Regions from separate parts of the Kitasatospora sp. NPDC101108 genome, predicted to be linked through region 2. Evidence: riboswitches for the same ligand, from Rfam matches in the RefSeq annotation. Region 2 holds a riboswitch; each other region holds the start of a gene.
The links. Region 2 has a riboswitch for S-adenosylmethionine ahead of ACZ6Z8_RS06240 (aminotransferase class V-fold PLP-dependent enzyme). Riboswitches for the same ligand answer to the same signal wherever they lie in the genome.

Region 1: linked by a shared signal. The riboswitch ahead of ACZ6Z8_RS02420 (IclR family transcriptional regulator) and the one ahead of ACZ6Z8_RS06240 (aminotransferase class V-fold PLP-dependent enzyme) in region 2 are both predicted to bind S-adenosylmethionine.
Region 3: linked by a shared signal. The riboswitch ahead of thrC (threonine synthase) and the one ahead of ACZ6Z8_RS06240 (aminotransferase class V-fold PLP-dependent enzyme) in region 2 are both predicted to bind S-adenosylmethionine.

The regions. Positions count from the first base shown of each region.
Region 1 covers NZ_JBVJLM010000001.1:539,914-543,090, forward strand. The annotation lists gene ACZ6Z8_RS02410 (RNA polymerase sigma factor) at 1-14, shown strand, start outside; gene ACZ6Z8_RS02415 (SRPBCC family protein) at 11-508, shown strand; gene ACZ6Z8_RS02420 (IclR family transcriptional regulator) at 531-1,244, opposite strand; SAM riboswitch class I at 1,454-1,596, opposite strand; gene ACZ6Z8_RS02425 (class I SAM-dependent methyltransferase) at 1,819-2,604, opposite strand; gene ACZ6Z8_RS02430 (hydroxymethylcytosylglucuronate/cytosylglucuronate synthase) at 2,897-3,177, shown strand, end outside.
Region 2 covers NZ_JBVJLM010000002.1:324,041-327,217, forward strand. The annotation lists gene ACZ6Z8_RS06230 (rhomboid family intramembrane serine protease) at 1-152, shown strand, start outside; gene ACZ6Z8_RS06235 (Lrp/AsnC ligand binding domain-containing protein) at 195-476, shown strand; gene ACZ6Z8_RS06240 (aminotransferase class V-fold PLP-dependent enzyme) at 484-1,857, opposite strand; SAM riboswitch class IV at 1,910-2,027, opposite strand; gene trpD (anthranilate phosphoribosyltransferase) at 2,162-3,177, opposite strand, start outside.
Region 3 covers NZ_JBVJLM010000003.1:659,398-662,574, forward strand. The annotation lists gene ACZ6Z8_RS11290 (ubiquitin-like small modifier protein 1) at 1-100, opposite strand, end outside; gene thrC (threonine synthase) at 127-1,407, opposite strand; SAM riboswitch class I at 1,425-1,560, opposite strand; gene ACZ6Z8_RS11300 (glucosyl-3-phosphoglycerate synthase) at 1,704-2,732, shown strand; gene ACZ6Z8_RS11305 (alpha,alpha-trehalose-phosphate synthase (UDP-forming)) at 2,771-3,177, shown strand, end outside.

The DNA of each region.
Region 1 (3,177 bases), on a different contig from region 2:
CGTGGCAGCAGTGACCGACACCCCGATGCCGCAGTGGCCCGTCGCCGACTTCGACCCGGTCCGGCGGCTGCACGTGATCGCCGCGACCGCGCCCGGCGCGGCTCGGATCGGCGAGACCGTCCTCGACGCGCCGTTCGAGCGGGTCTGGGCGCTCGCCCAGGACCTGGAGCGGACCATGCCGCTCTGGATCCCCGACGTCCGCACGGTGCGACTCGTCCGCCCCGCACCATCCGGTTCGCTGCCGACGACTTCGCTCCAGGCCCGGATCCATGGCCACACCCGGCTCCGGGCGACGTTCGGGATCGACCTCGCACCCGGCTGGTGCCTGATGCAGAGCCGCCTGGTGCTCGGCGGGATGGCGGCCCGCCCGGAGACCGACCGCACCACCCGCTTCGCCTTCCTCGGCGGCCTGCGGTTCCCCGGCGCGCGCCTCCTCGCCCCCGCGCTGCGCCCCTTCACCGGGGACCCACTGGCGCGGTTCGCCGCCCTGCTGGACGAGGAGGAGTAGGAGACGCCGGGGGGAGGGCTGGTCAGGTTCGGTGCAGGGCCTCGGTGAGCCGGGCCGCCGCCTCGACCACGGCCTGGGACAGCCGGGCGCCGGGGTGGCGGGTGAGCCGTTCGATCGGACCGGAGACGGACACCGCCGCCACCACCCGGTTGGACGGGCCGCGCACGGGTGCGGACACCGAGGCCACCCCGGGCTCACGTTCGCCGATGGACTGGGCCCAGCCGCGACGCCGCACACCGCTGAGCGCGGTGGCGGTGAACCGGGCGCCCTGGAGGCCGCGGTGAAGACGCTCGGGCTCCTCCCAGGCGAGGAGGACCTGGGCCGCCGACCCGACCTTCATCGGCAGGGCGAGGCCCACCGGCACGGTGTCGCGCAGCCCGAAGAGGCGCTCCGCCGCCGCCACGCAGATCCGCACGTCGCCCTGCCGGCGGTAGAGCTGGGCGGTCTCGCCGGTGAGGTCGCGCAGCTGGGTGAGGACCGAGCCGGCCGCTGCCAGCAGGTGGTCCTCACCGGCGGCCGCCGAGAGCTCGGCGAGTCTCGGGCCGAGGACGAACCGGCCCTGCACGTCCCTGCCGAGCAGGCGGTGGTGTTCCAGTGCGACGGCGATCCGGTGGGCGGTCGGCCGCGCCAGGCCGGTGGCGTCGACCAGTCCGGCCAGGGTGGCCGGACCGGCCTCCAGGGTGCCGAGGATCGAGGTGATCTTGTCGAGCACTCCGACGCCGCTCGTGATCTCCATGTTCTCCATGGACGGGTACTCCAGTCTCGAATCCCGTGGGCCGCGGGTGGGTCCGGCTCACGGACGCTCCGGTGGGAAGGGGAGCGGGGTGGTCAGCGAGGACGGGCCTGCGAATGCGGCCGATTGCCTGCGCCGGGCACGAGACGGGTACGCGGAAGGGCCGGGGCGGGAAGCGCCCGGGCGAAGGACAGCACAGAGAGCACCGTGTCTCCTCATCTTTCCCGCGCCACGTTGGCGACAGGCCGGAGTTGGCACTGATCCCGGACGGCACGGCGCGTACTTCGGACGCCGGGTCGAACGGGGAGTTGCCGGGGCTTCGTAGGGCCGGTCCCTCCACCCCTCTGGATGATTCGCGACGAACCATACAAGACTTCCCGGGCGCCCCGCCAAACTTTTCCCCCAACCCGCACACGCCGGACTCCACGCGGAGGTCAGGGCCGAGGAGTGCTCTCCATCCCACTGCCCGTGGCCAAGGACACCGTCCCGTCGGAGCCGCTGTCCGTCTCCGGATCCTCCAGCGCCCCGCCGGACTCTCCCCTCAACCGCGCCCGGCACCCGGCGCGATGAGAGGCGGTCACTCCCGGACGCGGCGGACGACCAGCATGTCCTGGGTGTGGCCGATGGCGTAGCCGCCGTCGGGACGGGCGAAGTGCTGCTGGACGTAGGCGGCGACGGCGGCCCTGGTCGGGCGGGCGTCGAGGGTGGCGAGATCGGCGACGTTGACCATGAATTCGGCGACGTCGACGGCATCGGCGAGGTGGGGCGTGCGGTAGTGGAGGGTGAGGGTCTCCAGGGCGTAGTCGTGGGAAGGATGCTCGGCGCGCAGGCGGTCCAGGAGGGGGCGCAGGTCGTAGCGGACGCCGGTGAAGTGGGCGGCCATCCGCATGCAGGGGCTGTCGGGGTTCTGCAGGACGATCAGCAGGGCACCGCCAGGTGCCGTCCAGCCGAGGGCACGGGTGGCGGTGGGGAACCAGTCCGGTTCCGGGACGTAGTAGAGCACGTGGGAGAGGTGGACCAGGTCGCCCGGCTCGGGCGGGGCCGCGCGCTCCAGCGGTTCGGGAAGGACCAGGGCGTCCGGGCAGGCGGCGGCGAGCCTCTCGCGCATGGCGGCGCTCGGCTCGACGGCGATCGTGCGGTCGAAGTACCGGGCGAGGTGGGCGGTGGTGCGGCCGTCCCCGGCGCCGAGGTCCAGCAGGACCCGGCGGTGCGGGAGGGACGTGGCGATCTCGCTCAGCCGGGCGTGGGTGCGGGGCTTCTCGTCGGTGCCCGCGAGGAAGAGGTCGAAGGCCCGGCGGTAGTCGGTGCCCGCGGTCTCCAGTACGCGGACCGGATCGGTGTCGGCGGTCGTCGGCTGCTCCATCGGGCGGCTCTCTCCTGTGGTCTGCGGTCGGCGCTCGGCCCGGGTCGGCGCCCATTGCAGCCCGGGACGGCGCCCGCGGAGCGCAGGGACGTTCCTGCCCGCGTGTTGCTGGCACGGCGGGGCGACCTGCCCGATCACTGGACCGCCCTTCGTCAATACGCCGACAGGCAGCTTCACCTGGTGGGGTGGTTAGCTTTCACTTTTCGATAGGTAGTCGAACCAAGCCGGGACCTCTCGCCTGGTACGAATACGGACGACAGGAGATCCGGTACGGGCGGGGGAGTTGACACGGATGCGGGCGAAGGCGGAGACCAGGACGGTTGCCGTGGCCGGGGTGGAGTTCGGCTGGGGCAGCTCGGGGAAGTTGAGCGCGGTGCTGTCCGCCCTCCGGGGTACCGGCGGCGACCGGCTGAGATTCATCGGGCTGGCCTCCGGACTGGGGAGATCGGTGCTCGCCGAGCAGCCGGTGGAGCGCTGGTTCGACCTCCCGGACACCCGGTCGGAGGCGGAGCTGAGACGGATCGTCCAGGCGCAGCGGGTGGAGGCGGCGCTGGTGGTGCTGGACGGCGGGCT
Region 2 (3,177 bases):
GGCTGGTGCTCGGCCTCTGGTTCGCCCTGCAGTGGTGGTCGGTGCACTCGGCCGGTCCCGGGGTGGCCTACCTGGTGCACGTGGTCGGCTTCTCGGCCGGCTTCCTCTACGCCTGCACCGTCGTCGGCCACCCCCCGAGACGCCCCGGCTGAGGCCCGATACGCTGGCCGCACCTCACGAAGGAGCCCTGAACAGTGATCACCGCCATCGTCCTGATCAAGACCAGCGTCGACCGCATCCCGGAGATCGCCGAGGCCATCGCCGCCATCGAGGGCGTCAGCGAGGTCTACTCGGTGACCGGCGGCTACGACCTGGTGGCGATGGTCCGGGTGCGCCGCCACGACGACCTGGCCGAGGTCATCCCGGGCCGGCTGAACAAGGTCCCGGGCGTGGCCCACACCGAGACCCAGATCGCCTTCCGCACCTACTCCCAGCACGACCTGGAAGCGGCCTTCGCCCTCGGCCTGGACGAGTAGTCCCGCCCTAGCGGCGGCTGTCGGCGACGCAACGGCCGCCCTCGTTGCGGTAGTTCCACGCCGCGCCGTCGGTGACCAGCTCGCGGACGGCGGTCAGGAAGCGCTCGACGTGCTCGTCCGGCGTGCCGGCCCCGAAGCTCACCCGGATCGCGTTGAGGCTGCGCTCCCCCGGGAGCGAGGGCTCCGGGGCCCCGCACTCGGACGGCGCCACGTCCTCGTCCCCCAGCAGTGTCCGCACCAGCGGGTGGGCGCAGAACAGCCCGTCGCGCACCCCGATGCCGTACTCGGCGGACAGCGCGGCCGAGAAGTGCGAGCTGTTCCAGCCCCGGACGACGAAGGACAGCACGCCCACCCGGGCGCTGCTCCGACTGTCGCCGGCCTCGCCGAACAGGTTCAGCACCTTGACCTCGGGGATCTCCGCCAGCCCCGCCGTCAGCCGCTCGACCAGCTGCCGCTCCCGGGCCTCCAGCGCGTCGAAGCCGGCCTCGGTCAGCGCCCGGCAGGCCGAGGCGATCGCGTAGGCGCCGATGACGTTCGGCGAGCCGGCCTCGTGCCGGGCCGGGCCGGTGTGCCACTGCACCGCCACCGAGCCGTCCGACTCGCGGGCCACCGTCCGGGTCGCCCCGCCGCCGGCCAGGTACGGTTCGGCCGCGTCCAGCCAGTCCGCCCGCCCGGCCAGCACCCCGGCGCCGAACGGCGCGTACAGCTTGTGGCCGGAGAAGGCGATCCAGTCGACGCCCAGCTCGCGCACCGAGACGCGGTGGTGCGGGGCCAGCTGGGCGGCGTCCAGCACCACCCGGGCGCCGTACCGGTGCGCGGTCCCGGTCAGCTCGGCGACCGGCCACAGCTCGCCGGTCACGTTGGAGGCGCCCGTCACGCAGAGCAGCTTCGGCCCCTCGGGCGCCGCGGCGAGCGCCGCCTCCAGCGCGGCCACCGCCTCGGCCCGCGAGCGCGGCGCCCGCAGGTAGCGGACCTCCAGCCCGGCGTGCGCCCAGGGCAGCAGCGAGGCGTGGTGCTCGGTCTCGAAGGCGAACACCCGGGTGCCGGCCGGCACGGCCGAGGCCAGCAGGTTGAGCGAGTCGGTGGTGGCGCGGGTGAAGACCACCTGGTCGCCCTCGCGCAGGTCGAGGAAGTCGGCGACGGTCCGGCGGCTCTGCTCGAACAGGTCGGTGGACAGCTGCGACAGGTACCCGGCGCCGCGGTGCACGCTGCCGTAGTACGGCGCGTAGGCGGCGACGTCGTCCCAGACCCGCTGGAGCGCCGGCGCGCTGGCCGCGTAGTCGAGCGCCGCGTAGCCGACCTTCTCACCGCTGGCGAGCGGCACCTGGACGTCGTGGCCGAGGACGGCGAGCGGGGCGGAGGTCTCGGTGGCGAGGGACATGAGGATGCACTCCTTCGGGGGGTAAGGGACCCCGGGAGTGCTCGTCGTCCGGCGTCCGCGCTTGTCGCGCGGACGGCTTGCCCGGCGACCCGGTCCTCACCCAGGGCACCCCGCCACGGACGGAGGGTTGCCGGACAGCCAGCTGGGGCTTGGCGCTGTCACTCATGACCTGGCGAAGACTCTAGGTCGGGTGCGTCGGACGGTCAAACAGGCATCCACCATCCGGACGGCGTTCCCGCCCCCGCGGCGGGCGGCAGCCCGAGGGCCCGTGCCGACGGAACGGCACGGGCCCTCAACTACCGTCTCAGATCCGGCTGGTGGCCTCCGACCAGCGCCGCAGCAGCTCCTGCGCCGCGCCCGAGTCGATCGCCTCGGCCGCCCGGACCATCCCCGCCGCGAGCTGCTCCGTCAGCGGCGCGTCGCCGAGGTCCATCGCGACCAGCGCCGCCGCCGTGTTCAGCAGGACGGCGTCCCGCACCGGCCCGCGCTCCCCGGCCAGCAGCCGGCGCGCGACCTCGGCGTTGTACGCGGCGTCGGCCCCGCGCAGCGCCTCGATGCCGACCAGCTCGATGCCGACGTCCCGCGGGTCGAAGCCGGTCTCGGTGACCGCCCCGTCGCGCACCACCCACACCCGCGAGGTGGTGGTGACGGTCAGCTCGTCCAGCCCGTCGTCACCGCGGAACACCAGCGCCGTCGCCCCGCGCCGGGCCAGCACGCCCGCGATCAGCCCGGCGAGCCGGGTGTCGAAGCAGCCGATGGCGTGCGAGGTGACCTTCGCCGGGTTGGTCAGCGGACCGAGGATGTTGAAGGCGGTCGGCACCCCGAGGTCGCGCCGCGCGGTGGCCGCGTGCCGCATCGAGGGGTGGAACTTGGCGGCGAAGCAGAAGGTGAGCCCGACCTCCTCGGCCACCTCGGCCACCCGCCGGGCCGACAGGTCGAGCGCCACCCCGAGCTTCTCCAGCACGTCCGAGGAGCCGCTGGAGGAGGAGGCGGCCCGGTTGCCGTGCTTGACCACCTTGGCGCCGGCGGCCGCCGCGACGATCGCCGACATGGTGGAGATGTTGACGGTCTTCGCCCGGTCGCCGCCGGTGCCGACGATGTCGACCGCCGGGCCGGGGATGTCCAGCGGCTCGGCGTGCGCGTACATCGCGTCGACCAGACCGGCGATCTCGTCGACCGTCTCGCCCTTGGCCCGCAGCGCCACCATGAACCCGGCCACCTGGACGGGGGACGCCTCGCCGCTCATGATCCGGTCCATCGCCCACGCGGTGGACGAGCGGTCGAGGTCCTCCCCCTTCAACAGTGCCGCCAGGAGGTCCG
Region 3 (3,177 bases), on a different contig from region 2:
CGGCGATGACCTCGGCCAGGGTGGCACCCTCGGCGGTCACCTCGGCGGCGCCGCCGGTGTAGGTGCGCAGGATGGTGGGGATGCGGACGTTGGCGCTCATGGCTCTCCTAGCGGGGGTGGGGTGGTTCAGGCGGACGCGAGGCCGGCGGCGCGGAAGGAGTCCAGCGTCGGGCGGATGACGGTGGTCATCCCGGCCTCGGAGACGGCGTCCAGCGTCTTCAGGCCGTCGCCGGTGTTGATCGCGACGGTCTCCTTGGCCGGGTCCAGCCGGCCGGTCTCGACCAGCTTCTTCAGCACGCCGACGGTCACCCCGCCCGCGGTCTCGGCGAAGATGCCCTCGGTCCGGGCCAGCAGCCGGATCGCCGCCACGACCTCCGCGTCCGTGACGTCCTCGACCGCCCCGCCGGTCCGCCGGGCGATGTCCAGCACGTACGGGCCGTCCGCCGGGTTGCCGATCGCCAGCGACTTGGCGATGGTGTCCGGCTTCACCGGCTTGATCACGTCCCGGCCGGCCTTGAACGCGGCCGACACCGGCGAGCAGCCCTCCGCCTGGGCGCCGAAGATCCGGTACGGCCGGTCCTCCACCAGGCCCAGCCTGATCAGCTCCTGCAGCCCCTTGTCGATCTTCGTCAGCTGCGAGCCCGAGGCGATCGGGATGACGATCTGCTCCGGCAGCCGCCAGCCCAGCTGCTCGCAGATCTCGTACGCCAGCGTCTTGGAGCCCTCGCCGTAGTACGGCCGCAGGTTGACGTTGACGAAGCCCCAGCCCTCGCCGGCCGGGTCCCCGATCAGCTCCGAGCAGAAGCGGTTCACGTCGTCGTAGTTGCCCTCGATGCCGACCAGCTCGCCGCCGTACACCCCCGCCATCACGACCTTGCCCTGCTCCAGGTCGTGCGGGATGAAAACGCACGAGCGGAACCCGGCCCGGGCCGCCGCCGCACCCACCGCACCGGCCAGGTTGCCGGTCGAGGAGCAGGACAGCGTGGTGTACCCGAACGCCCGGGCCGCCTCGATCGCGCAGGCCACCACCCGGTCCTTGAACGAGTGGGTCGGGTTGCCGGAGTCGTCCTTCACGTGCAGCTGCGCGGTGAACCCGAGCTCCCGCCCCAGGTTGTCCGCCTTCACCAGCGGGGTCCAGCCGGGGTTCAGATTGGGCTTCGACGCCACGTCGGCCGGAACCGGCAGCAGCGGCGCGTAGCGCCAGATGGACGCGGGGCCGGACTCGATCCGCTTGCGCAGCTCCTCGGCGCCCTCGCTGCCGAACTCGTACGCGATCTCCAGCGGCCCGAAGCACTCCAGGCAGGCGAAGCTGGGGCCGAGCGGGAAGCGGGTGCCGCACTCCCGACAGGACAGCGCGGCGGCGGGGCCGAGGTCGACGGAAACAGGTGCGGCGGTGTCGATAGCCATGATGGCGGAGGCCTCTCTCCTCATCTTCCCCGTGGCACGGTCGCGCCACGGGCCGGAATTGGCACCTGTCCCGCCGGGGCCTGTCGACGACAGCCGAGCGAGAAGGTTGCCGGGACGTCAACGGGCCGTTCCCTCAGTCCCTCTGGATGAGCATGTGAAGTTATGGTTCAGCGGCGACCCCGGCGTGCAGAGGTCCGACCGCTGTACGAAGACTGTATCCGAAGGCATCCGCCCCGAAAGGGTCCGTCCGCCAAGCGAGATGGCCCGTTCCACCCAGTCCGCCGAGGAGAGTCACCGTGCCCGCCGAACCGTCCCCCGCACTCCTCCCGCAGGCGGCGTCCTGGCTCCGCCGCCGCTCGTGGAGCGCGGCCGACCGGCCGGTGCACACCCTGCTGGAGGCCAAGCGGCGCACCGGCCGCACCGTCAGCGTCGTCCTCCCCGCGCTCGACGAGGAGGCCACCGTCGGCGACATCGTCCGCACCGTCCGCCGCGAGCTGATCGAGCGGATCCCGCTCGTCGACGAACTCGTCGTGGTCGACTCCGGTTCCACCGACGACACCGCCGCCGTCGCCGCCGCGGCCGGCGCCCGGGTGGAGCACCGCGACGCGATCCTCCCCCGGCTGCCCGCCGCCCCCGGCAAGGGCGAGGTGCTCTGGCGCTCCCTCCTGGTCACCCACGGCGACATCGTCTGCTTCATCGACGCCGACCTGCGCGAGTTCGACCCGGCCTTCGTCTCCGGCATCATCGGCCCGCTGCTGACCGACGAGGGGCTCCAGCTGGTCAAGGCCATGTACGACCGCCCCCTGGAAGTGACGATGAGCGGCTCCGCCACCGGGGAATCCGCCGCGATCGTCCCCACCGGCGGCGGCCGGGTCACCGAACTCGTCGCCCGCCCCCTGCTCAACCTCCACTGGCCGGAACTCGCCGGTTTCGTCCAGCCCCTCGGCGGCGAGTACGCCGCCCGCCGCTCACTGCTCGAACGCCTGCCCTTCCCCACCGGCTACGGCGTCGAACTCGGCCTGCTGGTCGACGCACTGGAACTGGCCGGACTGGACGCCCTGGCCCAGGTCGACGTCGGCGTCCGGCACCACCGCCACCAGGACGGCCAGGCCCTCGGCCGGATGGCCGCCACCATCTACCGCACCGCCCTGGAACGCCTCGACCGCACCCACCGCCTCAAGGCCTCCGCCGACCTCGTCCACCCCCACCTCACCCAGTTCACCCGCGACCCGGAGACCCGCTCCTTCACCGCCCACACCCACCCCGTGACGGCCCTGGAGCGCCCCCCGATGCACACCGTCCCCGAATACGCCACCCGGCACTGAAACGTTTGCCACCCCGGACCCCCGGCAACATCCCAACCATGGGCGATCTCACGACCGAACGTTCGAGTGCGACCGGCACCGCCCCCGTCCTGGTGGCCTCCAACCGGGGACCGGTGTCCTTCAGCACCGCCGACGACGGCACGCTGACCCTGCGCCGAGGCGGCGGAGGGCTGGTCTCAGGCCTCTCCGCGATCGACGACCCCGACGCCGTCTGGGTCTGCGCGGCTCTCAGTGAAGCCGACCGCCGAGCCGCGGGAGAGGCCCCCGACGGCCGCCTCGACCTCGCCGGGCACGACGTCGGGGGCCAGGCCGTACGCATGCTGGACATCGACCCGCAGACCTTCGCCCACGCCTACAACGGCGTCGCCAACTCCACCCTGTGGTTCGTCCACCACCTGCTCTACGCGACCCCCACCGCGCCCTCCTTCGGCGCCGACTTCCGCAC